DNA from 3 places in the Pseudoxanthomonas sp. X-1 genome. Region 3 is predicted to be linked to each of the others. Evidence: predicted binding sites of a transcription regulator. Region 3 holds the regulator's gene; each other region holds the start of a gene.
The links. The regulator HrcA, encoded in region 3, represses chaperone genes, less so after heat shock. The targets are predictions, from matches to a motif close to TTNGCACTCNNNNNNNNNGAGTGCNAA.
Positions count from the first base shown of each region.

Region 1 (7,948 bases), 1.4 Mb from region 3:
TCCTTGATCTCGATTTCGGCGAGATTGGATTCTTCCAGCAGGTCGATGAGTTTCTTGATCTTGCGCAGGTCCATGAAAGGCCTCGGTGGTTGAACGCGATAAGGAGGAGGGGGCGGGCCCGGCTTGGTCGCCGGGTCGCGCGCGGAATCAGGGGCGGCGGGCGCGCGCCTGGAGGGCCGTCGCCATTGGCGCACAGGCGCCGGGCTGGGCTGCGCGGCAAGGGGATCGATGCTGCTGGTCGGCCATGGTGCGCTCCGCGAGGAGGCGGCAGTCTGGGGGAAGCCGGCAATGCTGTCCAGTTCGCCGAACTTTGCGGTGATTTAATCGCGCGTTTGAATTTGGCCGGGCGCCGGCGCCATCTCGCCGATCCAGCGCTCGATCTCGCCGTCGGCGAACGGCCCGATCTTCTGCCGCAGCAGGCGGCCGTCCGCGCCGATGAGCACGCTGTAGGGCAGCACGCCGGCACGGTTGCCCAGCCGGACGCTGGCGTCGGCCGGGCCGGGCGTGTCGAGCACCAGCGTGTAGCGCACCGGGACGCGCTGCAGGAACTGCTGCACGTTCTGCGCGCTGTCCAGCGCCAGGCCGACCACCTGCACGCCGCGCGCGCCCTGCGCGGCGGCGAAGCGGTCCAGCTCCGGCATCTCCTTCACGCACGGCGCGCACCAGCTGGCCCAGGCGTTGATCAGCAGCGGCCGGCCGGCGGCCAGCCGCGCCAGGTCGATGGACTTGCCCTGCGGATCGGGCAGCACGATGGCCGGCATCGCCTCGCCGAGTGCGGCCACCGGAACCGTGGCGGAGGCGGATGGCGATGCGGGACGTGTGGCATCGGGCGTCTGGCGCCGCGCGCCGCCGCCCTGCCACCACCACCCGGCGGCGACGCCGAGGACGCCGGCGGCCAGCGCCACCAGCACCAGCCGGGTGCTCACCGTGCCGAGGCCCGCTGCAGGGCGTCGCGCACCATCGGCGTGGTCAGCACGGTGGGCAGCACTTCGCCCTCGCCACCGCTCTTGGGAAACACGACGTACAGCGGCACGCCAACGGCCTTGTGCGCCTGCAGGAAGGCGGTGATCTGCGGATCGACATTGGTCCAGTCGCCGCGCATCAGCACCGCGCCGGCCGACTGCATCGCTTGCTTGAACTCATCCCCCGACAGCACGGCCTTCTCGTTGGCCTTGCAGGTCACGCACCAGTCGGCGGTCATGTCGACGAACACCACCTTGCCCTGCTTGCGCAGCGCGTCCAGCCGCTGCGGCGAGTAGGTCTCCACGCCGTCGGCCGCCGCGGTGGTGGCGGGCGCGCTCGCGGCCGGCAGCCGATGCAGCAGTACCAGCGGCACCAGCGAGGCGATCAGCACCACCACCGCCACGCCGCGTCGCAGCGGCGCGGTCTGGAAGCGCACGCGCTGGAATGCCCACAGCCCCAGCGCCAGCACCACCAGCCCGACCAGGGCCAGGCCGACCGCGTCGATGCCGCGCTGCTTGCCCAGCACCCACAGCATCCACACCGCGGTCAGGTACATCGGGAAGGCCAGCACCTGCTTGAGCGTGTCCATCCACGCGCCGGGACGCGGCAGGCGTGCGGCCAGCGCCGGCACCAGCCCGATCAGCAGGAACGGCAGCGCCAGGCCCAGGCCCAGCAGCGCGAACACCGCCAGCGCCACCGGCACCGGCGCGGCGAAGGCGAAGGTCAGCGCCGAGCCCATGAACGGTGCCGTGCACGGGCTGGCCACCACCACTGCCAGCACGCCGGTGAAGAAGTCGCCGGACAGCCCGCCGCGCTCGCTCAGCCCGCGGCCGACCCCGGCCAGCCCGTAGCCGACGGCGAACACGCCCGACAGGCTCAGGCCCACGGCGAACATCAGGTAGGCCAGCGCCCCGGTCACCAGCGGCTGCTGCAGCTGGAAGCCCCAGCCCAGCGCCTGGCCCGTGGCGCGCAGGGCCAGCGCCACGCCGCCGACCAGCAGGAAGCTGAGCAGTACGCCAGCGGTATAGGCCAGGGCGCCGGCGCGCGCCCGGCCGCGCCCGCTCTCGGCCAGGGACAAGGCCTTGAGCGAGAGCACCGGCAGCACGCAGGGCATCACGTTGAGGATCAGCCCGCCCAGCAGCGCGGCGACCAGGGCCAGCAGCCAGCCGGACATGCCGCCGGCGCCCTGGTCGGCGCGCGCCAGCACGTCCGGCGGCGGCGTCGAGCGCGGCACCTCGGCCGGGGCCGGCGCGGTCGGCGCGGGGTTGGGTGTGCCAGCCTCCAGGGCCACCGGCGCGGCCAGGGCCACGGCGCGCGCTTCAGGCGGCGTCACCGTGCCGGCCGGCAGCGCAAGCGCGACCTGGCGCGTCATCGGCGGATAGCAGATGCCGTCGGTCTGGCAGCCCTGGAAGGTGACCTCCAGCGTGGCCTTGGCCGCCTCGGCGCGGTCGCGGATCACCGGCACCGGCACCTCGACCTGGTCGAAGTACACCGTGACCTCGCCGAAGTGCTCGTCGCGATGCGCCTTGCCCGGCGGCCAGCGCGGCGCGCCCAGCGACAGCCCCTCGGCGCCGTGCAGCGCCAGCTGAGTGCGGTCGCGGTACAGGTAATAGCCCTTGGCCGGGGTGAAACGCAGCAGCAGCTGGTTGCCGCCGTCGGCGATGGCCTCGAAGGCGAAGGCCTGCGCCTCCGGCAGGGGCGCCGCATCGGTGGCCCCCGGCACGGCGGCCGGCGTCCCAAGCAGCGACGAGCCGCTACCGGCGGTGGCACCGCCGAGCGGCAGGCCCAGCCCCGTGCCGGCGCCCGGCGTGGCGGCGGCCGGCACCGCCACCTGCACGGTGCGGGTCTGCGGCGGATAGCAGAGTCCGGCGTCGGCGCAGCCCTGGTAACGCACCTTCAGCGTGACCTGGCCGGCGGTCGAGGCCTTGCCCGGCAGGAGCGCATCGAGCTGCTTGCGGTAGGTCTCCACCGGCCCGAAGAACTCGTCGACGTGCTTGTCGCCGTCCGGCAGCTGCAGCGTGCCGGCGGCGAACCCGCCGCCCTGCGCCTCCACCGAGATCCGATGCCGGTACAGGTAGTAGCCGTCGGCGATCTTCCAGTGCAGGCCGATGCCGTCGGGTTTGGCCTGCGCGTCCAGCACGAAGGCCTGCTCGACCGGCAACAGGTCGGACGGGTCGGCCGCCGTGGCCGGCAGGGTGGGAACGAGCAGGGCGAGCAGGGCCAGCGGACGGGCCAGACGGGAGATCAGCGACATGCGGCCAAGCTTAGCGGAGCGGCCGGTCCCGCAGCCGTCTCCACTGTGTTGCAAGGGGCTTCGCCTTTGCCGGGCGCGGAGCGGACGTCGGTCCGGCCTGGGGCCTATACGCCGTGACCAGGCGAGCCGAGCCGGTCCGGCGCGATCGGATCGCGCTCAGCCGCCGCGCGCGTCGCCGCCCGGGCGGCCGGGCGCGCGCGTGCGCGGACGCCCGGTGCGCTGCAGGGCCAGGGTCTCCATCACTTCCAGCAGCGACAGGCGCGCCTTCAGCGGCGCCTCGCGGAAGGCGCGGACCAGGCGGAACTCCAGGGGATCCTCGACCAGGATGGCCTCGGCGGTGGCGATCGAATCCAGTTCCACATCGCGCGAGAGCGTCATCGCGCCGCGGCCGGTGGCCAGCCACTCGAACTGCGTGCCGGTCGCCAGCGCCACTTCGCGCAGGTGCGAGACGCTGGGACTCTTGCCCTTGGGGGACTCCCAATGGCTCACGGCGCTACGCTGCACCCCGACCGATTCTGCCAACTGACTCTGCGAAAGACCGGCAAGGCGCCGCGCCATGCGGACTCGCTCGGGTGCATCCATCAAACCTCTCCGTGGCGATCGCCATCCAGAAACTTTTGTGACCATAGCCAAACGTTCCACGGATCGGAATGGAAAACGATAGCAATACTAACGTAGTGACCGAAAATAGGCATACGTGGTGCGCTTCTGGTAACCAAAAGTTTTTCTCGGGCCGCCATCAAAGGGTTTTCGGGCCAGCCCGCGCCCTGCGCTCACTAGCTTTCCGCGCTTCAGGCCGGTTTCAGGCTTGGCTTCGCCCAACCGCGTTGGTATCTCTACACCTGCCGGCAGGATGCAGGCACTGACAGGACGTCGGCGGGGGGAGTTGGCGCACGTCAAGGCGCGACGGATCGGATGCCACAACCATTCCCTATGAAGCGCACGCATGCCGCACATGCGTGCGCTTCTTCTTTATGCGCGCGCCGCGCGCTCCTCCAGGAAAAATCTCGCCGGCCCGCCTTGAAAGGCCCGCCGGCCCGCCCCATCTGCCGTGTCAGCCCTCCCGGCCTTCACCGGCCCCGGGTCTTGGCGTTCCCGGCGCGCTGGCACTCGTCATGTACGAGTGCTAACATCGCCGGCCCTTTCCTAGTCCAATCAATCACTTAAGAGGATTGACATGAGCAACATCAAGCCGCTGTTCGACCGCGTGGTCATCAAGCGTATGGAAGAAGAAAAGCTGTCCGCGGGCGGCATCGTGATCCCCGACTCGGCCACCGAGAAGCCGATCAAGGGTGAGGTCGTCGCCGTCGGCGCCGGCAAGATCCTGGACAACGGTTCGGTGCGCGCCCCGCAGGTCAAGGTCGGCGACAAGGTCCTGTTCGGCAAGTACAGCGGCACGGAAGTGAAGCTGGACGGCACCGAGTACCTGGTGGTGAAGGAAGACGACATCTTCGCGACCATCGGCTAAGGCCGGCGCGACGTCCGCTTTCCCTCATCCCCATCATCCAAGAACAATCGAGGTAATACGCAATGGCTGCCAAGGACATTCGTTTCGGTGAAGACGCCCGCTCGCGCATGGTGCGCGGCGTGAACGTGCTCGCCAATGCCGTCAAGGCCACCCTGGGCCCGAAGGGCCGCAACGTCGTGCTGGAGAAGAGCTACGGCGCCCCGACGATCACCAAGGACGGCGTGTCCGTCGCCAAGGAGATCGAACTGGCCGACAAGTTCGAGAACATGGGCGCGCAGATGGTCAAGGAAGTCGCTTCCAAGACCTCCGACAACGCCGGTGACGGCACCACCACCGCCACCGTGCTGGCCCAGGCCTTCATCCGCGAAGGCATGAAGGCCGTCGCCGCCGGCATGAACCCGATGGACCTCAAGCGCGGTATCGACAAGGCCGTGACCGCCGCCGTCGCCGAACTGAAGAACATCTCCAAGCCCACCGCCGACGACAAGGCCATCGCCCAGGTCGGCACGATCTCGGCCAACTCGGACGAGTCGATCGGCAACATTATCGCCGAGGCGATGAAGAAGGTCGGCAAGGAAGGCGTGATCACCGTCGAGGAAGGCTCGGGCCTGGAGAACGAGCTGGACGTGGTCGAGGGCATGCAGTTCGACCGCGGCTACCTCTCGCCTTACTTCATCAACAACCAGCAGAGCCAGTCGGCCGACCTGGACGACCCGTTCATCCTGCTGCACGACAAGAAGATCTCCAACGTGCGTGACCTGCTGCCCGTCCTCGAGGGCGTGGCCAAGGCCGGCAAGCCGCTGCTGATCGTGGCCGAGGAAGTCGAGGGCGAGGCCCTGGCGACCCTGGTGGTCAACACCATCCGCGGCATCGTCAAGGTCGTGGCCGTCAAGGCGCCGGGCTTCGGCGACCGTCGCAAGGCGATGCTGGAAGACATGGCCGTGCTGACCGGCGGCACCGTGATCTCCGAGGAAGTGGGCCTGTCGCTGGAGAAGGCCACGATCAAGGATCTGGGCCGCGCCAAGAAGGTGCAGGTCTCCAAGGAGAACACCACCATCATCGACGGCGCCGGCGACACCGCGGGCATCGAGTCGCGCATCAAGCAGATCAAGGCGCAGATCGAGGAGACCTCCTCGGACTACGACCGCGAGAAGCTGCAGGAACGCGTGGCCAAGCTGGCCGGCGGCGTGGCCGTGATCAAGGTCGGTGCCTCCACCGAGATCGAGATGAAGGAGAAGAAGGCCCGCGTCGAAGACGCCCTGCACGCCACGCGCGCTGCGGTGGAAGAAGGCGTGGTCCCGGGCGGCGGCGTCGCGCTGATCCGCGCCAAGGCCAACATCGGCGAGATCAAGGGCATCAACGAAGACCAGAACCACGGCATCCAGATCGCCCTGCGCGCCATGGAAGCCCCGCTGCGCGAGATCGTCACCAACGCCGGTGAAGAGCCCTCCGTGATCGTCAACAAGGTCAAGGACGGTTCGGGCAACTTCGGCTACAACGCCGCCAACGGCGAGTTCGGCGACATGGTCGAGTTCGGCATCCTGGATCCGACCAAGGTGACCCGCACCGCGCTGCAGAACGCCGCGTCCATCGCCGGCCTGATGATCACCACCGAAGCCATGGTGGCCGAGTCGCCGAAGAAGGAAGAGCCGGCGATGCCGCCGGGCGGTGGCATGGGTGGCATGGGCGGCATGGACTTCTAAGTCCCTCCGCGCAGCCTCATCGCTGCTGTCGTACAAGAAGGACCCCGCCGCAAGGCGGGGTCTTTTCGTTTCAGGCTTCGACCGTGCTCCGTGCGGGCGCCTTCGACATCAGCCCGCTGCGAGGAACTGCCGCATGCTCGCCAGTTCCTCGTCCAGCGCCTCGCCGAAGGCCGCGTCGCTGGGTGCCGCGCCCGCCGCATAGCCGGTTGCGGCCTGCAGCTGGCCCTCGCGCCAGGTCAGGTTCGCCCAGCCGATCACCTGCCCGCGCCAGAGCATCGGCAAGGCGTAGTAGCCGAACTGGCGCCGGGCCGCGGGGGTGTAGGCCTCGAACTTGTAGGTCCAGTCCCAGAACAGGCTGAAGCGGCGCCGGTCCCAGACTATGGGGTCGAAGGGCGCCAGCAGTCGCAGCCGCTCGTCGAGGCGATAGCGGCGCGCGAGCGGATGTTCGTCGGCCGGCCAGTACCAGTCGGTGCCGTCGATGCGCACATGGGCTAGGCGCTCGCGCGCCAGGCGCAGGGCGCCGCGCAGTTCGTCGCCCAGGTGCGGCGCGCCGCCGCCGAGCAGGCGCGCCAGATAGGCCAGGCTGGTGGCGGGCAGCGGCGCGTACTTGCGCACCACCAGGTCGAGCAGCGCTGCCGCGCGTTCGGCGCGGGCGGCCGGGGCATCATCGGCCGGCGCATGGTCCACTGCCTCGTATACGCGGGTGCCGCTGTCGCGCCGCTTGACCCGCAGCAGGCCACGGTAGTGCAGGCCGTCGAGCAGCTGGGTGGTGGCATTGCTCGAGCCGCCCCAGTAGTTGCGCACGCGGCCATGGGCGAAATGCTGCTCGACCTGGCGCGGATGGACCGCGCCGCGCTCGCGGACGAACGCCAGCACGTCCGCGGCGCGTTGCCGGGTGCGCGCGTCCCAGGCCACCCGCGCCTGGCGCGGATGCAGCAGCGCCAGATGCGCGCGTGGCAGGAAGCCGTAGTTGACCAGGAAGTCTTCCTCGACCCGCAGCCGCGCGTAGCGGCGCTCCAGGTCGCCGGCGCGGTAGTCCTTGACCCGGTGGCGCAGGATCAGGTCCTGCGCGCGTGCCGGGGCGCGGATCGGGTCGGCCTGGACGAAGCCCAGCCGCGCGATCGCGCCGGTGAGCGTGGTCGGGGTGAACAGGCTGCGCGCGACCGCGTAGCGGCGCAGGTCTTCCAGTCGGGGCGGGGCGGGCATGAGCGGCATTGAATCATGCGGCGGCGGGTCGGCCGATCGCGCACCGCCTGAGTTGCCGATGAAACAGTCGCATCGGCGCAAAAGCCGTGGTATCAATGCTGCCCATGAACGCCGCCCGCGCCCGCTATTACTTTTGGTTTCCGAAGCCACAGGCGGAGGAAGGAGCGCGTTCACCCTGAAGAAACCCTTCAGACGCATCCCGAAAGCCGCCAGCACCCCTGGCGGCTTTTTTGTTGCCAGCACGCGCGGTCCACGCACCCCACCGATCCGACGACACGAGACTTCAAGATGGCCCCGCTCACTTCCGACCTGCGCATCCGCAAGATCGAGCCGCTGCATACCCCGGCCGAGCTG
Region 1 is NZ_CP083376.1:867,627-875,574, forward strand. It holds gene accB (acetyl-CoA carboxylase biotin carboxyl carrier protein) at 1-74, opposite strand, end outside; gene LAJ50_RS03920 (TlpA disulfide reductase family protein) at 321-926, opposite strand; gene LAJ50_RS03925 (protein-disulfide reductase DsbD) at 923-3,217, opposite strand; gene LAJ50_RS03930 (helix-turn-helix transcriptional regulator) at 3,374-3,844, opposite strand; gene groES (co-chaperone GroES) at 4,395-4,685, shown strand; gene groL (chaperonin GroEL) at 4,748-6,388, shown strand; gene LAJ50_RS03945 (crosslink repair DNA glycosylase YcaQ family protein) at 6,497-7,594, opposite strand; gene LAJ50_RS03950 (3-deoxy-7-phosphoheptulonate synthase) at 7,883-7,948, shown strand, end outside.
Region 1: the regulator HrcA is predicted to act here: its motif matches at 4,321-4,347, upstream of groES (co-chaperone GroES).

Region 2 (7,948 bases), 1.3 Mb from region 3:
CACAGCGAGGCGTCCACCGCGACATAGCGACTGAACGCCTGCGGCCGGGTGAACAAGGCATGCAGCGCGAACAGCCCGCCGTAGGAATGCCCCCATAGCGTCTGCCGCGCCGGATCCAGCGCCACCAGCTGGGCCACGGCCGGGTGTATCCGATCGACGATCACCGCAAGGAACGCATCGGCGCCGCCGCTGCGCCGGCCCAGCGCGTCCTCCTGCGCGCCATCGGCCGGCGTCGGCGTGTAGTCGTAGGAACGCGCGGCACTGTCGATGCGCAGGTCGTTGTCGGTGGCGATGAACACCAGCACCGGCGCATGCCCGCCGGCCCGCTGCCGCTCGAGCGCGGCCTCATCCAGTTCCATCAGCGCCGCGTTGCCGTCGAGCAGATACAGCGCGGGGAAGCCGCCGGCCGGCGCCGGCGTCTTCGGCACGGCCACGCGCACGCGGTAAGGGCGCTGACCATCGGCGGAGACGAACTTGAGCACGTGGAAGGCGTACGCGCGCGAACCGGTGTCGGCCAGCGTCGGCCCGGTGGTGCGGCTCAGATCGGGCTGGGCCCGCGCCGGCGCGGCGACGAGCGCGAGCAGCAGCAGCAGGCCGGTCAGGCAGGAGACGAGCGCGCGCATCAGAAGCCGAACCGCAGGCTGGCCCAGTATGCGCGGCCGGGCTCGTTATAGGTCTGCGCGCCGGCGCTGCTGGCGCGGCTGCCTTCGCGGAAGATGCGCTTGTCGGCAAGATTGTTGACGCCCAGGCCGAAGCTGACCTCGCGCGTGATGCGGTAACGCAGGCTGGTGCTCCACAGCTGGTAGGCGCCGAGCGTGTCGCACGCCGGCAGGCCCGCCGCGCCGCACACCGCCTCGTTGTTGCGGTCCAGCCGCGCCTGTTCCTGCTTGCCGTAGAAGGTGGCCATCAGCGCGAAGGACAGGCGCCGGGTCGCACGCCAGTCCAGGGTCGAGTTGAGCGTGTACTTGGGAATCACCGACAGCGGTTGGCCGGTGGCTTCGTTCTTGTTGTCGATCATCCAGGTCAGATTGGTGTTCCAGCTCAGCGTCTCGCCACGATCGCCGAGCAGCGGCAGCTTCAGATTGCCTTCCACGCCCTGCACCAGCGCCTTGGAGGCATTGATCCATTGATAGACATAGGCCCGTCCCGGCGTTTGGTAGTAATCGCTGTAGCCGGCCACGATCTTGTTGTCGTAGTCGTTGTGGAAGTAGGTCAGCGAGGCGTGGTGGCCGGTGTCGGGCAGCCACTCGACGCCGATCTCCTTGTTGATGCTGGTCTCCGGATCCAGGTCCGCGCTGCCCTGGATGTAGCAGCCGCCGGTGCCGGTGTAGTAGTCCGGACAGCCGTTGCCGCGCGTGTAGTAGAGATAGTTCGGGTTGGCCTGGTACAGGTTGGGCGCCTTGAACGCGCGCGCCACGCCACCCTTGATCAGCCAGTCCGGCGCAAGCCTGTACTGCACGTTGAGGCTGGGGCTGAGTTCGTTGCCGAACGCGCTGTGGTGATCGAAGCGCAGGCCCGGCGTCAGGGTCAGCCGCTCGGTGGCGTAGAGATTGTCTTCGACGAACACCGCGCTGACCTGTTCGTCGGTCTTGCCGTTGCGACCGCTCGGGTCGATGCCGACCACGCCGGTGGCCGCCTGCGAGACCGAGTACGGATCGTCCAGCCGACTCTTGCGGTACTCGAATCCCACCGTCCAGATGTTGTCCACGCCACCGAGCGTGGTCGGCACGTTGATCTCGCCGTCGGCGGCGACGTCGCGCAGGGTCGAATGCGTCCACACCGGATTGGTCGACAGCGAACCCTCCGGCCCGCCGGCCAGGCCTTCGGCGATGCGGTCGTTGTCGGTCCGCGCATGGGACACCGTCAGGCGTGAGGTGCCGAAGTCCCACTTGCCGCGATGGGTCAGCGCCGCATCGCGGCGGGTCATCACATTGGTCTCGTCGCCGACCTTGCTGAGCACGGTAGCGTTGGAATTGTTGAGATAGTCGCCGGCGAAGATGTTGCCCTGGCGGCTGTAGCCCGACTCGACCTCGACCACTTGCGCGTCGCTGGCATCCCAGCGCAGCAGGCCGTTGATGTCCTTGTTGCGCACGCCCTCGCGCCCGGCGGCGGCGACACCGCTCTGGGAATGAGCGGTGTTGATGTCCGGCGCATCGGCATCGGTCTTGTTGAGATTGCCGTACAGGCGGAAGGACAGGTCGCGCGCCAGCGGTCCGCTCAGGGTGAACCCGGCGCGCTGGCTGCCGCCCTCGTCGCGGTGCTCGGGCACCAGGCCGTACAGCGTCATGCTGCCCGACAGATCGCCGGTGGGGCGCTTGGTGATGATGTTGACCACGCCGCCGGCCGCGCCGGAGCCGTAGCGCGCCGCGGCCGGGCCGCGCAGCACTTCGATGCGCTCGACCGCCTCGGCCGGCACCCAGTTGGTATCGCCACGGCTGTTGCGCTCGCCGGCCACGCCCATGCGTACCGAGTCTCGCGCGCTCACGCGGCGGCCGTCGATCAGGATCAGCGTGTTCTCCGGCCCCATGCCGCGCAGGTCGATCTGGCGGTTGTTGCCATAGGCGCCCGAGGCGCTGTTGCCGGTCAGGTTGACGCCCGGCATGGTCCGCAGCAGGTCGGACAGGTCGTTGGCCGGCGGCCGGCGCTCGATGTCTTCGCGGGTGATGATCGAGGTTCCCAGCGCCTGCTTGGCGATCTGCTCGGCGGTGACGTGCAGCGTGTCCAGGGTCGTGTCGGCGTCCTGCTCGGTCTCGGCCTGCTGCGCATGGGCAGGCAGGGAACCGGCCAGCGCCACCAGCAGGGCCAGGCGCAGGGGACGGGAAACGGGCGCACGGAGCGTGCGACGCGCAACAGGAGTCATCTCGAACAGCCTCGGTCAGGGGTGATGCCCTGGCGACGGCTGGGGCGAATCTGGCAATGCCGCACGCCACCGATCACGCTCGCGAGGCGGGCATGTGCAGGACGAGGACGGACTTCGCGTGTCGCCGCGTGCGGCGGCGACCGGATGCACGGCAGCTTAGCAAATGAGAATGACTCTTGAATCGCGATTACGCGATTGTCAGGGCGGCTTGCGATCTGCTGCTGGTGCTCGCGGCTGGCGCAGGTGATCAACAAGCTTCTCCCGATCGAGCGATCACGATGCGTGCGCGGTTCGGCTCCGGGAGGACAGGGCCTGGCGGGCGGGGGCCGCTTTTCCCTCAACCAGGGCATCCTGCCCTGATTCGGGCGCTCGGCGTCCTGCCTCGCTCGTCGCGGCCCCCGCCCGCCGGCCCTCTGCCTTGCGCGTCACGCACCGGGACTTCGGGTCGAAAGAAGTCGTGCTTTTTACGCTCGCGGTGCCTCGCCCCGGTCGGGCGCGGAAAGCGGGCCACAGGGATGGCTTGCGGCGGCGAGTGCGACAGGGAGGGAGGACCGAGCCGAAGAGCCGCGCCCGGCCGGGGCGAGGCGGGTCAGTGAAGCACCACAAAAAAGCCCCGCCAGAAGCGGGGCTTTTCGATCATCGAGGCGCTGACCTCAATCAGGCGGTAAACAGCGCCTTCATCTTCTTCAGCGCATTGGCCTCGATCTGGCGGATGCGCTCGGCCGAGACGCCGTACTCGTCGGCCAGCTCCTGCAGGGTCACCTTGGCATCGGCGTCGAGCCAGCGGCGCGCGATGATGTCGCGCGAGCGCTGGTCCAGGTTAGCCATGCCTTCGCGCAGTAGCTCCAGCTGGTTGTCCTCGCTGTCGGCGCGCTCGTAGGCCTGGGAGGGATCCTCCTCGTTGGCCATCAGATAGGCGGCCGGCGACGGCGGGGCGTGGTCGTCGTCCTCGTCGGATGGGGCATCGAAGCCGATGTCACGACCGGACAGGCGCGACTCCATCTCGACCACTTCGCGCTCGGAAACGTTGAGGTCCTTGGCGACGGCGCTGACTTCGGCCGCGTTCATCCAGCCCAGGCGGGTCTTGGACTTGCGCAGGTTGAAGAACAGCTTGCGCTGGGCCTTGGTCGTGGCGACCTTGACGATGCGCCAGTTCTTGAGGATGAACTCGTGCATCTCGGCGCGGATCCAGTGCACCGCGAAGGACACCAGGCGCACACCCATGTCCGGGTCGAAGCGCTTGACGGCCTTCATCAGGCCGATGTTGCCTTCCTGGATCAGGTCGCCCAGCTGCAGGCCGTAGCCGCTGTAGCCACGGGCGACGTGCACGACGAAACGCAGGTGCGAATGCACCAGTTCGCGCGCGGCGTCCAGGTCGTTGGCATCGCGGAAACGGTGGGCCAGCGCCTGCTCCTCATCGACGGTGAGCACCGGGATCTGGTGCACGGCGCCGATGTAGGCGTCCAGCGAGCCAAGCGGGCTGGGAATCGGGAGGTTGTTGGCCACCAGGGCGGTGGCGGCGGAGCTCTGGTTCATGGCAGCGATCTTAGCAATGTGGGGGTTGGACTGCTAAGGCGTGGGATGGTTCCCTTTGTTCTACCAAAGGAACAATTACCGCGCCACCTGTTGCATTGCATTCATTTTTGGAAATCCAGTTCCTTCCAACGCAATTCCCTTTGCAATCAGTCGCTTGGGCGATCCGGGCGGATCCGCGACGCTGCCTCAGGATCACATGCGGGCTGTAGCGGACTGTTCAAGAGGCCGATCGGCATTCTTCGCCTCATCCGAACACCCGGCCCCGGAGCACCAAGGGGGAGCGGCTTCAGAAATCGAACAGCTCGGACAGAAAGCCTTCCTTCTTGCGCTTGCGGCCGTAGCCGTCGTAGCCCCCGGCGGTGTGGCGATAGCGCTCGTCGTCACGGCGATCCCGGGGTCGCTCACCATAGGCCGACGCCGGTGGCGGCGGTGGGGCCGCGGCCTGGCGCGGGGCCGGCGCCGGGCTGGCGCGGTCGATCAGCTTGTCCAGCTCGCCGCGGTCCAGCCAGATGCCGCGGCACTGCGGGCAGTAGTCGATCTCGATGCCCTGACGTTCGGACATCATCAGCGCGGTGGTCTTGCAGACGGGACAGTCCATCGTGGGTGACCGGTGTGGGCGTGATCTCGATCCTGGGCAGGCCGGATTGAAGCCGTGCTGAAACCGGCCTGGGCCTGTCCGCATGGTCACCGTCGCGACAGCGTGCGGTCCGTTTGGCTCCCGCGGGACACTGCATCGCGCGCGCTCGGCCGCCCGCGGACATGCAGTGACTGACCCGCTCGTTATCATGCCCGCCCCTTTCCCGTGGTGCCGTTGAAGGCAACTGGAGTGCGCATGAGCAAGCAACCCATCGGCGTGGTCGGCATGGCGGTCATGGGCCGCAACCTGGCGCTGAACATCGCCAGCCGCGGGCACCAGGTCTCCATCTTCAACCGCAGCCGCGAGAAGACCGACGAGGTGATGGCCGAACATCCCGATGCCGGGCTGGTGCCGACCTATACGCTGGCCGAGTTCGTCGATTCGCTGGAAACCCCGCGCCGCATCCTGCTGATGGTCAAGGCCGGCGCCGGCACCGACGCGGTGATCGCCGAACTCAAGCCGCTGCTGGCCAAGGGCGATGTGCTGATCGACGGCGGCAACACCTTCTTTCAGGACACGCGCCGGCGCAACGAGGAACTGGCGCAGGCCGGCCTGCATTTCATCGGTACCGGGGTGTCCGGCGGCGAGGAAGGCGCGCTCAAGGGGCCCTCGATCATGCCCGGCGGGCCGAAGGACGCCTACGACCTGGTCGCGCCGATCCTCGAGGAGATCGCCGCGCGGGCCGAGGACGGCACGCCGTGCGTGGCCTACATCGGCCCGGATGGCGCCGGCCACTACGTCAAGATGGTCCACAACGGCATCGAGTACGGCGACATGCAGCTGATCGCCGAGAGCTATGCCGTGCTCAAGCACGTGCTGGGCCTGTCCAACGCCGAGCTGGCCGACACCTACGCGCAGTGGAACCAGGGCGAACTGGACAGCTACCTGATCGAGATCACCGCCACGATCCTGCGCAAGCGCGATGACCGCGGCGAGGGCGATCTGCTGGACAACGTGCTCGACCGCGCCGCGCAGAAGGGCACGGGCAAGTGGACCAGCCAGAGCGCGCTCGACCTGGGCACGCCGCTGCCGCTGATCACCGAATCGGTGTTCGCCCGCGTGCTCTCGTCGCTGAAGGACGAGCGCGTGGCCGCCGCGAAGATCCTCGCGGGGCCCGACGCGCCCGCCTTCGACGGCGATCGCGCGGCCTTCGTCGAGGCGGTGCGCAAGGCGCTGTACCTGAGCAAGATCGTGTCCTATGCGCAGGGCTTCGCGCAGATGCGCGCGGCCTCGGACGAGTACGGCTGGGACCTGCGCTACGGCCAGATCGCCAGCATCTTCCGCGCCGGCTGCATCATCCGCGCGCGCTTCCTGCAGAAGATCACCGACGCCTACGCGGCCGACGCCAAGCTGGCCAACCTGCTGCTGGCACCGTACTTCCAGAAGGTCGCCGCCGATTACCAGGACGCGCTGCGCGAGGTGGTCGCCACGGCGGTGAAGGCCGGCATCCCGGTGCCCTGCTTCGCCTCGGCCATCGCCTACTACGACGGCTACCGCAGCGCGCGCCTGCCGGCCAACCTGATCCAGGCCCAGCGCGACTTCTTCGGTGCGCATACCTTCGAGCGCGTCGACGCGCAGGGCAGCTTCCACGCCAGCTGGGGTGAATGAGGTGCGCGGGCCGCCACGACGGCCCTGCGGATCCGTGATGCAGCTCAACAAACGCGGGCCCTTCCAGTGAAGGCCCGCACGGGCCCTGCGACTTTCGCAGCGTTTCGCCCGGCGCGCGTTTGGCGGACCATGGCGCCCGTCGCGCCGTCTGCCTACACGCCCATGCTCCTGTCCCGCCTGTTGTCTCCCGCCTTCCAGCTGCTGTTAGCGCGTCGCCGCCAGGCGCGGCTGATGCTGATGCTGCTCATCGGCCTGCCGCTGGCGCAGGCGCTTGCCGCCACGCCGGACACGTCCGCCGCGCTGAAGGTGATGAGCTTCAACGTGCGCACGCCGGCCGATACCAACGAGAACCGCTGGGAGAACCGCCGCGACCTGCTGGCGCGCGTGGTCACCGAGCAGGCGCCCGACGTGATGGGCACCCAGGAGCTGGTCAAGCGCCAGGCCGACGACCTGGCCGCGCGCCTGCCGCAGTACGCCTGGTTCGGCCAGGGCCGGCGCGGCGGCGACGAAGACGAGCACATGGGCGTGTTCTATCGCAAGGACAAACTGAAGGTGCTGGATTCGGGCGACTTCTGGCTATCGGACACGCCGGAGGTGCCCGGCAGCATCAGCTGGGGGCATCCGCTGCCGCGCATGGTGACCTGGGCACGCTTCCAGCGCATCGCCGACGGACGCACCTTCGTGCTCTACAACACCCACTTCCCCTATCGCGATCAGGACGAGGCCGCGCGCGTGAAGTGCGCGCTGTTGATCGCGCAGCGGCTCAAGGCGCTGCCGGCCGGCGAGCCGGTCGTGCTGACCGGCGACTTCAACACCACGCCGGATTCCGCGCCACACGCCACCCTGACGGCGCTGCTGCACGACAGCTGGGAATCGGCCCCCTCGCGCAGCGGACCGGACCGCACCTTCCACGACTTCACCGGCACACCGGACAAGCGCATCGACTGGATCCTCTCGCGCGGCCTGCAGCCGCTGTCGGTGGCCACGCTGACCGACCACGACGGAGCGCGTTATCCGTCCGACCACTTCCCGGTAGTGGCGACCTTCGCCTTCCCCGCACGCGCCTCCGCCAGGCCCTGAGCGAGGCCCGGCCGCGAGAGGGATCGCCGATCCGGACAGGCAAGGCAATGCCTACGTTCCTGGGTTCGGGCGTTCGCCGAAACGACGGACTCGCGGGGCTGTCGCCAACTTGAGGGCGTAGCGCGCGCCGGAACCGCACTCACTCGGGCGCCGGGCCGCGCTCCTCGTGGCCGGGCAGGTGCACGCGGGCGTAGTCGATCCGCGCGTAATCGCCGGCCTCCAGACGC
Region 2 is NZ_CP083376.1:959,193-967,140, reverse strand. It holds gene LAJ50_RS04340 (alpha/beta hydrolase-fold protein) at 1-623, opposite strand, end outside; gene LAJ50_RS04335 (TonB-dependent siderophore receptor) at 623-2,860, opposite strand; gene rpoH (RNA polymerase sigma factor RpoH) at 3,518-4,396, opposite strand; gene LAJ50_RS04325 (zf-TFIIB domain-containing protein) at 4,683-4,994, opposite strand; gene gndA (NADP-dependent phosphogluconate dehydrogenase) at 5,229-6,641, shown strand; gene LAJ50_RS04315 (endonuclease/exonuclease/phosphatase family protein) at 6,879-7,721, shown strand; gene LAJ50_RS04310 (hypothetical protein) at 7,861-7,948, opposite strand, start outside.
Region 2: the regulator HrcA is predicted to act here: its motif matches at 4,407-4,433, upstream of rpoH (RNA polymerase sigma factor RpoH).

Region 3 (7,948 bases):
GGCCAGCGACCCCACGTGTTCGGCATGGCGGCGCAGCACGCCGGCCTGGGCCAGGTGGGTGGCGTGGACGAGCGCCTGCACCAGCGCCATGACCTGATCGTGGTGCTCGGGCGTGGTGCGCACGCACTGGGCCTGCAGCGCGTCGAGCAGCCGCTGCAGCCAGGGCCGCCAGGCTTGCAGGCGCGCCTCGCACACCACCATCGACCGCCCCTTGAGCGTGGGCGACTTGGGCGGCGCGGTCATCGGGTGCAGGCCGACGACCTCGGCCCGCGAGGCGAGCATCGCGGCGACCGGGCCGGTCTTGATCGAGGTCAGGTCGATCCACAGCTGCCCGGCCTCGCGCCCGCCCGCCAGGCGCACGTAGTCGCCGATGACCTGCTCGGTGATGCGGATCGGCGCGCTGAACACCAGCACCTGGGCCTGTTCGATCAGCGCCTGCGGCGTGTGCGAGGCGGGATCGGCCGGATCCTGGCCGATGACGCGCACGCCCAGGTGCCGCTCGAGGAAGGCGCCGAGCCAGCGGCCGTAGGCGCCGGCGCTGCCGACGATGCCGACGCAGGACACCGCGCTCATGCCAGCCGCTGCGCGGGGAAGCGCGCCGGGGTGGCCAGCGCCGCGGGCGCGGCGACGTGCACGTCCAGTTCCTCCACGCCCGCGGCCAGGGTGGCCTCCAGCGCGGCATGCACGCCGGCCAGCGCGCTGCCGATCGCGTGCTCGAGCGGCTCGCCGCGCAGATGCAGGCCCAGGGTCAGCGCGACCAGCACATCGCCGGTGCCGGCCACGTCCACCGGCAGCCACGGCGTGGCCCAGCGATACACCGCCTCGCGCCCGACCAACAGCGTGACCAGCTCGCCCGGCGCGCCCTCGACACTGTGCACCAGCGCCCATTGCGGCCCGCGCGCCAGCAGCTGGCGCGCAGCGGCCAGCGCATCGTCCTGCGCCAGGCTGGGCAGCCCGGTCAGGCGGCCCAGCTCGAACGCGTTGGGCGTGACCAGCCATGCGCGTGGCAGCAGGCGTTCGACGAAGACCGTCTCCAGCGCCGGTTCGACATAAGGGCCGGTATGGGTGTCGCCGATCACCGGATCGAGCACGTAGCGCAGCGCCGGGGCCTGCGCCTGCGTGCGCTCCAACCAATCGGCGAAGACCACACCGTTGGCCAGGCTGCCGAAGTAGCCCGACACCAGGGCGCGGGCGCGCTGCGGCAGGCCGCGCTCGCTGGCGCCGAGCAGCAGATCGGTTAACCACTGCGCCGGCAGTATGTGGCCGCGCAGGGTCGGATAGAAGGGCGTGTTGCTGAGCAGCGTGGTCGGCACCTCGGCCACCCGCAGGCCGAGCGCGCGCAGCGGCGGCGCGGCGGCGCTGTTGCCGGCATGGCCGTAGACCAGCTGTGACTGCACGGTCAGGACATCGACCGGCGCCGGCCCTTCCGGGCGCTGGCGGCGGCCGTGGACCAGGTGGCTTTCGCGCGTGTTCTGGGTCATGCGCGCATTGTAAGTGGGTGGTGGGGTGGGGATTCGGGATTCGGGATTCGGGATTGAAGCGTCCCCCACGCATCGCCAGCTCCTGCTCCCTCCCTTGCGCGCAGCGCAGGGGAGCTCGAGCGCGCGACTAGCGCTTGAGGGGGGGGGTGCTTTCGCTGTCGCCTGTGCTTTTGCGGAAAGGCAAAAGCAAAAGCACCCCTCCCCGGCCCTCCCCTGCGCTGCGCGCAAGGAGGGGGGCGGATCAGGGCGCTTTGCGGGTTCCGATGGATGCAGGGATGGCGCGGAAGCGCTGCGTCGGCGAGCCGACTCAGGACTCCAGGCTCAGGACGTCATCCGGTCCCAGAACCCTCTGACGCCGTCCAGGAACGTCGCCGACTTGGGCGAATGCTTGCGCGCGTCCTCGCCGACGAAGGTGGCCTCGAACTGCTCGAGCAGCTCGCGCTGCCGCGCGGTCAGGTTGACCGGGGTCTCGACCACGACCTTGCAGAACAGATCGCCGGTGGCGCGGCTGCGCACCGACTTGACGCCCTTGCCGCGCAGGCGGAACAGCTTGCCGGTCTGGGTCTCGGCCGGGACGCGGATTTCGGCCTCGCCGCCCAGGGTCGGCACGCGCACGGTGTCGCCCAGCGCGGCCTGCGAGATGCGGATCGGCACGTCGCAGTGCAGATCGTCGCCGTCGCGCTGGAAGATGGCGTGCTCGCGCACGCGCACCTCCACGTACAGGTCGCCCGGCGGGGTGCCGGTCGGGCCGGCCTCGCCCTCGCCGGCCAGGCGGATGCGATCGCCGGTGTCCACGCCGGCCGGGATCTTGACCGACAGCACGCGCTCCTCCTCCACGCGCCCGGCGCCATGGCAGACGCGGCAGGGGTTGCGGATGATCTGGCCGCGGCCGTCGCAGTGCGGGCAGGCCTGCTGCATGGTGAAGATGCCGCGCTGCATGCGCACCTGGCCGCGGCCGCCGCAGGTGGTGCAGGTCTCGACCTTGCCGTCTTCCGAACCGCTGCCGTGGCAGGGCTCGCACACGGCCATGGTCGGGATCTCGATGCGCTTCTCGACCCCGGCCACGGCCTCTTCCAGGTCCAGCTCCATCACATAGCCGATGTCGGCGCCGCGACGGGCCTGCCGCGCGCCGCCGGCGCCACCGAAGATGTTGCCGAAGATGTCGCCGAAGATATCGCCCATGTCCGGCCCGCCGAAGCCGGCACCGCCGCCGCCCATGCCATGCTCGAAGGCCGCATGGCCATGCTGGTCGTACAGGCGGCGCTTGCCGCCGTCGGACAGCACCTCGTAGGCCTCCTTGCACTCCTTGAACATCACCTCGGCGGTGTGGTCGCCGGGATTGCGGTCGGGGTGGTACTTCATCGCGCAGCGGCGATAGGCCTTCTTCAGTTCCTCGTCGCTGGCGTTGCGGGCCACGCCCAGGACTTCGTAATAGTCACGCTTACTCATAGGCGGGGATCGGGGATTCGGGAATCGGGATTCGTTAAAGGCAAAAGCGGAGAGATCCTGTCTCTTCCGCTTTTATGCACCGCAGATGGGACAAGGATCGGCAGGCGGGGATCCGCAGGCCAAGGCCTTTGCGAATCCCCAATCCCCAATCCCGAATCCCGGCTTACTTCTTGTCGTCCTTGACCTCGGTGAACTCGGCGTCGACCACGTCGTCGGCCGCACCGCGGGCCTGCTGGGCACCGGCGTCCGAACCCGGAGCACCCTGCTCGCCCGCCGCGGCGGCGGCGTACAGCGACTGCCCGGCCTCTTCCAGCGCCTTGGAGCGCGCCTCGATCTGGGCCTTGTCGTCGCCCTTCATCGCCGTTTCCAGGTCGGCCAGCGCGGCCTCGACCTTGCCGATCACATCGCCGCCGACCTTGGCACCGTGCTCGGTGATCGCCGTGCGGGTCGCGTGGATCAGCGCGTCGGCCTGGTTGCGGGCGCCGACCAGCTCCTGGAACTTCTTGTCCTCGTCGCGATGCGCCTCGGCATCGGCGACCATGCGCTGGATCTCCTCGTCGGACAGGCCCGAACCGGCCTTGATCTCGACCTTCTGCTCCTTGTTGGTCTTCTTGTCCTTGGCCGACACGTGCAGGATGCCGTTGGCGTCGATGTCGAAGGACACCTCCACCTGCGGCAGGCCGCGCGGGGCCGGCTCGATGCCGGACAGGTCGAAGCGGGCCAGCGACTTGTTGAAGCGGGCCTGCTCGCGCTCACCCTGCAGCACGTGCACGGTCACGGCCGACTGGTTGTCCTCGGCGGTGGAGAAGGTCTGCGAGGCCTTGGTCGGGATGGTGGTGTTCTTCTCGATGATCTTGGTGAACACGCCGCCCAGGGTCTCGATGCCCAGCGACAGCGGGGTCACGTCCAGCAGCAGCACGTCCTTGACGTCGCCGGCCAGCACGCCGCCCTGGATCGCGGCGCCCAGCGCCACGGCCTCGTCGGGGTTGACGTCCTTGCGCGGCTCCTTGCCGAAGAACTCGGCCACGGCCGACTGCACCTTGGGCATGCGGGTCTGGCCGCCGACCAGGATCACCTCGCTGATGTCGCTGGCACGCAGGCCGGCGTCGTTGAGCGCGGTGCGGCACGGCTCGATCGACTTCTTGATCAGGTCGTCGACCAGGGCCTCCAGCTTAGCGCGGGTCAGCTTGATGTTCAGGTGCTTGGGACCGGAGGCATCGGCGGTGACGTACGGCAGGTTGACCTCGGTCTGCTGCGAGGAGGACAGCTCGATCTTGGCGCGCTCGGCGGCGTCCTTCAGACGCTGCAGAGCCAGCGGGTCCTTGCGCAGGTCGATGCCCTGGTCCTTGTTGAACTCGTCCACCAGATAGTCGATGACGCGCGCGTCGAAGTCCTCGCCACCCAGGAAGGTGTCGCCGTTGGTGGCCAGCACTTCGAACTGCTTCTCACCGTCGACGTTGGCGATCTCGATGATCGACACGTCGAAGGTGCCGCCGCCCAGGTCGTACACGGCAACCTTGCGGTCCTTGGTGTCGCCCTTGTCCAGGCCGTAGGCCAGGGCCGCGGCGGTGGGCTCGTTGATGATGCGCTTGACGTCCAGCCCGGCGATGCGGCCGGCGTCCTTGGTCGCCTGGCGCTGGCTGTCGTTGAAGTAGGCCGGCACGGTGATGACCGCCTCGGTGACCTTCTCGCCCAGGAAGTCCTCGGCGGTCTTCTTCATCTTCTCCAGCACGCGGGCGGAGATCTCCTGCGGGGCCATCTTCTTGCCGTCGGCGGTGGCCACCCAGGCATCGCCGTTGTCGTGGGCCAGGATGGTGTACGGCACCAGGTCTAGGTCCTTCTTGACTTCGGCGTCGGTGAACTTGCGGCCGATCAGGCGCTTGACCGCGTAGAAGGTGTTCTTGGGATTGGTGACCGCCTGGCGCTTGGCCGAGGCGCCGACCAGGACTTCGCCGTCCTTGGTGTAGGCCACGATCGAAGGCGTGGTGCGGTCGCCCTCGGAATTCTCGATGACGCGGGCCTTGCCGCCCTCCATGATCGCCACGCACGAGTTGGTCGTGCCGAGGTCGATGCCGATGATCTTGCCCATGATGTGACTCCGTTAGGAAGCGTGGTTGTCGGGGTGTGGCGGGCGGATCGCGCCTGCCGATGAACCCGATATAGGGATGTGATGGTGGGCTTCAAGCGCCCATGGAACACAAAATCTCGATCCGGACAGGGCCGGACGGGGTCAGTCGTGGCGCGCCACGACCACCAGGGCCGGGCGCAGCAGGCGGCCGCCGAGCAGGTAGCCCTTCTGGAACACCTGCAGCACGCTGCCCGGCGCGGCGCCGTTGGCATCGGCCTGGCTGATGGCCTGGTGGTGCTCGGGATCGAAGGGCTTGCCGACCGGGTCGAGGACGGTCAGGCCGTTGTCGTCGGCGACCTTGAGCAGCTGCTTCTGGGTCAGCTCCAGGCCGTCGCGCAGCGGGCTGGGCTCGGTGCCTGCGGCGGTCAGGCCGGCGTCCAGGCTGTCGAACACGGGCAGCAGCTGGTTCAGCAGCTTCTCGTTGGCGAACTTGCGGGCGTTGTCGACGTCGCGGGCCACGCGCTTGCGCTGGTTCTCAAGGTCCGCGCGCTCAAGCAGGACCGAAGCGCGCAGCTGGTCCAGTTCGTTGCGCAGGGTCTGCAGTTCGGCCTGCAGCAGCTCCTCGGTGGAAGCCTGGGCGTCGGGGTGCGCGGCGGCCTGGTCGCCGCCCGGATGTTCGTTGGAAGTCATGTCTCTCGTTTTCCGTCCTGGCGGTCGCATGTCCGCCGCAAGCCCCACCTATGGGGTCGGCGCGGACGGATTCAAGTCATCGCCGGGACGCAGCATTGCCGCGCCGAGCGCATCGGCCGCCGCCTGCACCACCGGAATCACGGTCTGGTAGGCCATGCGCGAGGGCCCGATCACGCCCAGCACGCCCAGCACCTGGCCGCTGGCCTGGGCCCGGTACGGGGCGGCCACCAGCGACATGCCATCCAGCGGCGCCAGGCCGGTCTCCTCGCCGATGAAGATGCGCACGCCCGGCGCGTTCATGGTGCGCTCCAGCAGCTGCAGGATCTCGCGCTTGCGGGCGAAGGCTTCGAACAGCTCGCGCAGGCGGTCCAGGTCGGACAGGTCCTGCACGCCCATCAGCCGGGTCTGCCCGGCCAGCACCATGTCGTCGTCGGAAGGGGTCAGCGCATGGTCGGCCAGCTCGACCGCGTGGGCCAGCAGGCCCTCCATCTCCGAGCGCGCCGCGCGCAGTTCGCGCAGCAGCGTGGCGCGGATGTCGGCGATCGGGCGGCCGGCGAAATGGTGGTTGAGGTAGTTGGCCGCGCGCTCCAGCTCGGACGGGTCGAAGCTGCGCCGCGGCTCGATCACCCGGTTCTGCACCTCGCTGTCGGCGAACACCACGATCGCCAGCACCCGGCGCCCGTCCAGCGGCACGAAGTCGATGTGGCGGAAGGCGAACTGCTCGCGCCGCGGCGCCCCGACCACGCCGACGAAGCGGGTCATGGCCGACAGCAGCTCGGAGGCGTTGCCCAGCAGCGCCTGGGTCCCGGTGCCGGCCGGCAGCTCGGCCCGCAGGCGCGCGACCTCGCGCTCGGCCAGCGGCTGCATCTGCACCAGGCTGTCGACGAACACCCGGTAGCCCTGCGGGGTGGGAATGCGCCCGGCCGAGGTATGCGGCGAGGCCAGCAGCCCGGCGTCCTCCAGGTCGGCCAGGATGTTGCGGATCGTGGCCGGGCTGACGTCCAGCCCGGCGTGCTGGGCCAGCGTGCGCGAGCCGACCGGCTCGCCATCCTGGATGTAGCGGGCGATCAGGGTGCGCAGCAGCTGCCGCGAGCGCGCATCGAGGTCCGGACTTGAGGGCTTCATGAGGCGTTAGATAGCGCCCCGCCGCCTGCCTTGCAACCGGCGCGCGCGCGTCTCAACCGGTGCGCCGGCTGCCCCTACAATGCCGGTCACTATGCTCCGACACCTGACCATCAAGGACTTCGCCGTGGTGCGCGCCACGGACCTGGAATTCGGCCCCGGCATGACGGTGATCTCCGGCGAGACCGGCGCCGGCAAGTCGCTGCTGGTCGACGCGCTGGGCTTCCTGTCCGGCGCGCGCGCCGACGCCGGCGTGGTCCGCCACGGCGCCCAGCGCGCCGAGCTGTCGGCCGAGTTCGACCTGGCGCCGGCCGCCCCTGCCCTGCACTGGCTGGCCGAGCACGCCCTGGACGAGGCCGGCGCCTGCCAGCTGCGCCGGGTCCTGCGCGCCGACGGCGGCTCGCGCGCCTGGATCAACGGCCGCGCGGTGCCGGTCTCGCAGCTGGCCGAACTGGCCGGCCTGCTGGTGGAGATCCACGGCCAGCACGAGCACCAGGCGCTGCTGTCCAAGCCGCGCCAGCTGGACCTGCTGGACGCCTTCGCCGGCAGCGCGCCGCAGCTGGCCAAGGTGCGCCAGGCCGCGGCCGCCTGGTCGGCGCTGCTGGCCGAGCGCGAGCGGCTGACCGCGCAGGGCGATGTCTCCGACCGGCTCAACTACCTGCAGCACCAGCTCGACGAGCTGCGCGCCGAGGACCTCGGCCTGGAGGCCATCGAGGCCCTGTCCCAGCAGCACCGCCGCCAGGCCCACGCCTCCAGCCTGATCCAGGCCTGCGAGGACGGCCTGGCACGGCTGTCGGGCGACGAGGGCCCCTCGGCCAGCCGCCTGCTGCTGCAGACCCGCGCCGAACTGGCGCGCGTGCTCAGCCACGAACCGCGCCTGGGCGAGGTCGACAGCCTGCTGGACAGCGCCCAGATCCAGCTGCAGGAAGCCCTCGCCCTGCTCAACCAGGTCCGCGACGACCTGGACGTGGACCCGGTCCAGTTCGAGCGCGCCGAGCGCCGCCTGGGCCGTTTGCACGACCTGGCCCGCAAGCACCGCGTCGCGCCCGAACAGCTCGACGAGGTCGCCACCCGCATCGAACAGGAACTGGACGGCCTGCGCGGCGCCGGCGAGCGCCTGGCCGGCCTGAACGCCGAG
Region 3 is NZ_CP083376.1:2,285,005-2,292,952, reverse strand. It holds partial or broken gene LAJ50_RS10140 (prephenate dehydrogenase) at 1-573, opposite strand, end outside; gene pdxY (pyridoxal kinase) at 570-1,481, opposite strand; gene dnaJ (molecular chaperone DnaJ) at 1,803-2,930, opposite strand; gene dnaK (molecular chaperone DnaK) at 3,094-5,019, opposite strand; gene grpE (nucleotide exchange factor GrpE) at 5,161-5,688, opposite strand; gene hrcA (heat-inducible transcriptional repressor HrcA) at 5,737-6,813, opposite strand; gene recN (DNA repair protein RecN) at 6,905-7,948, shown strand, end outside.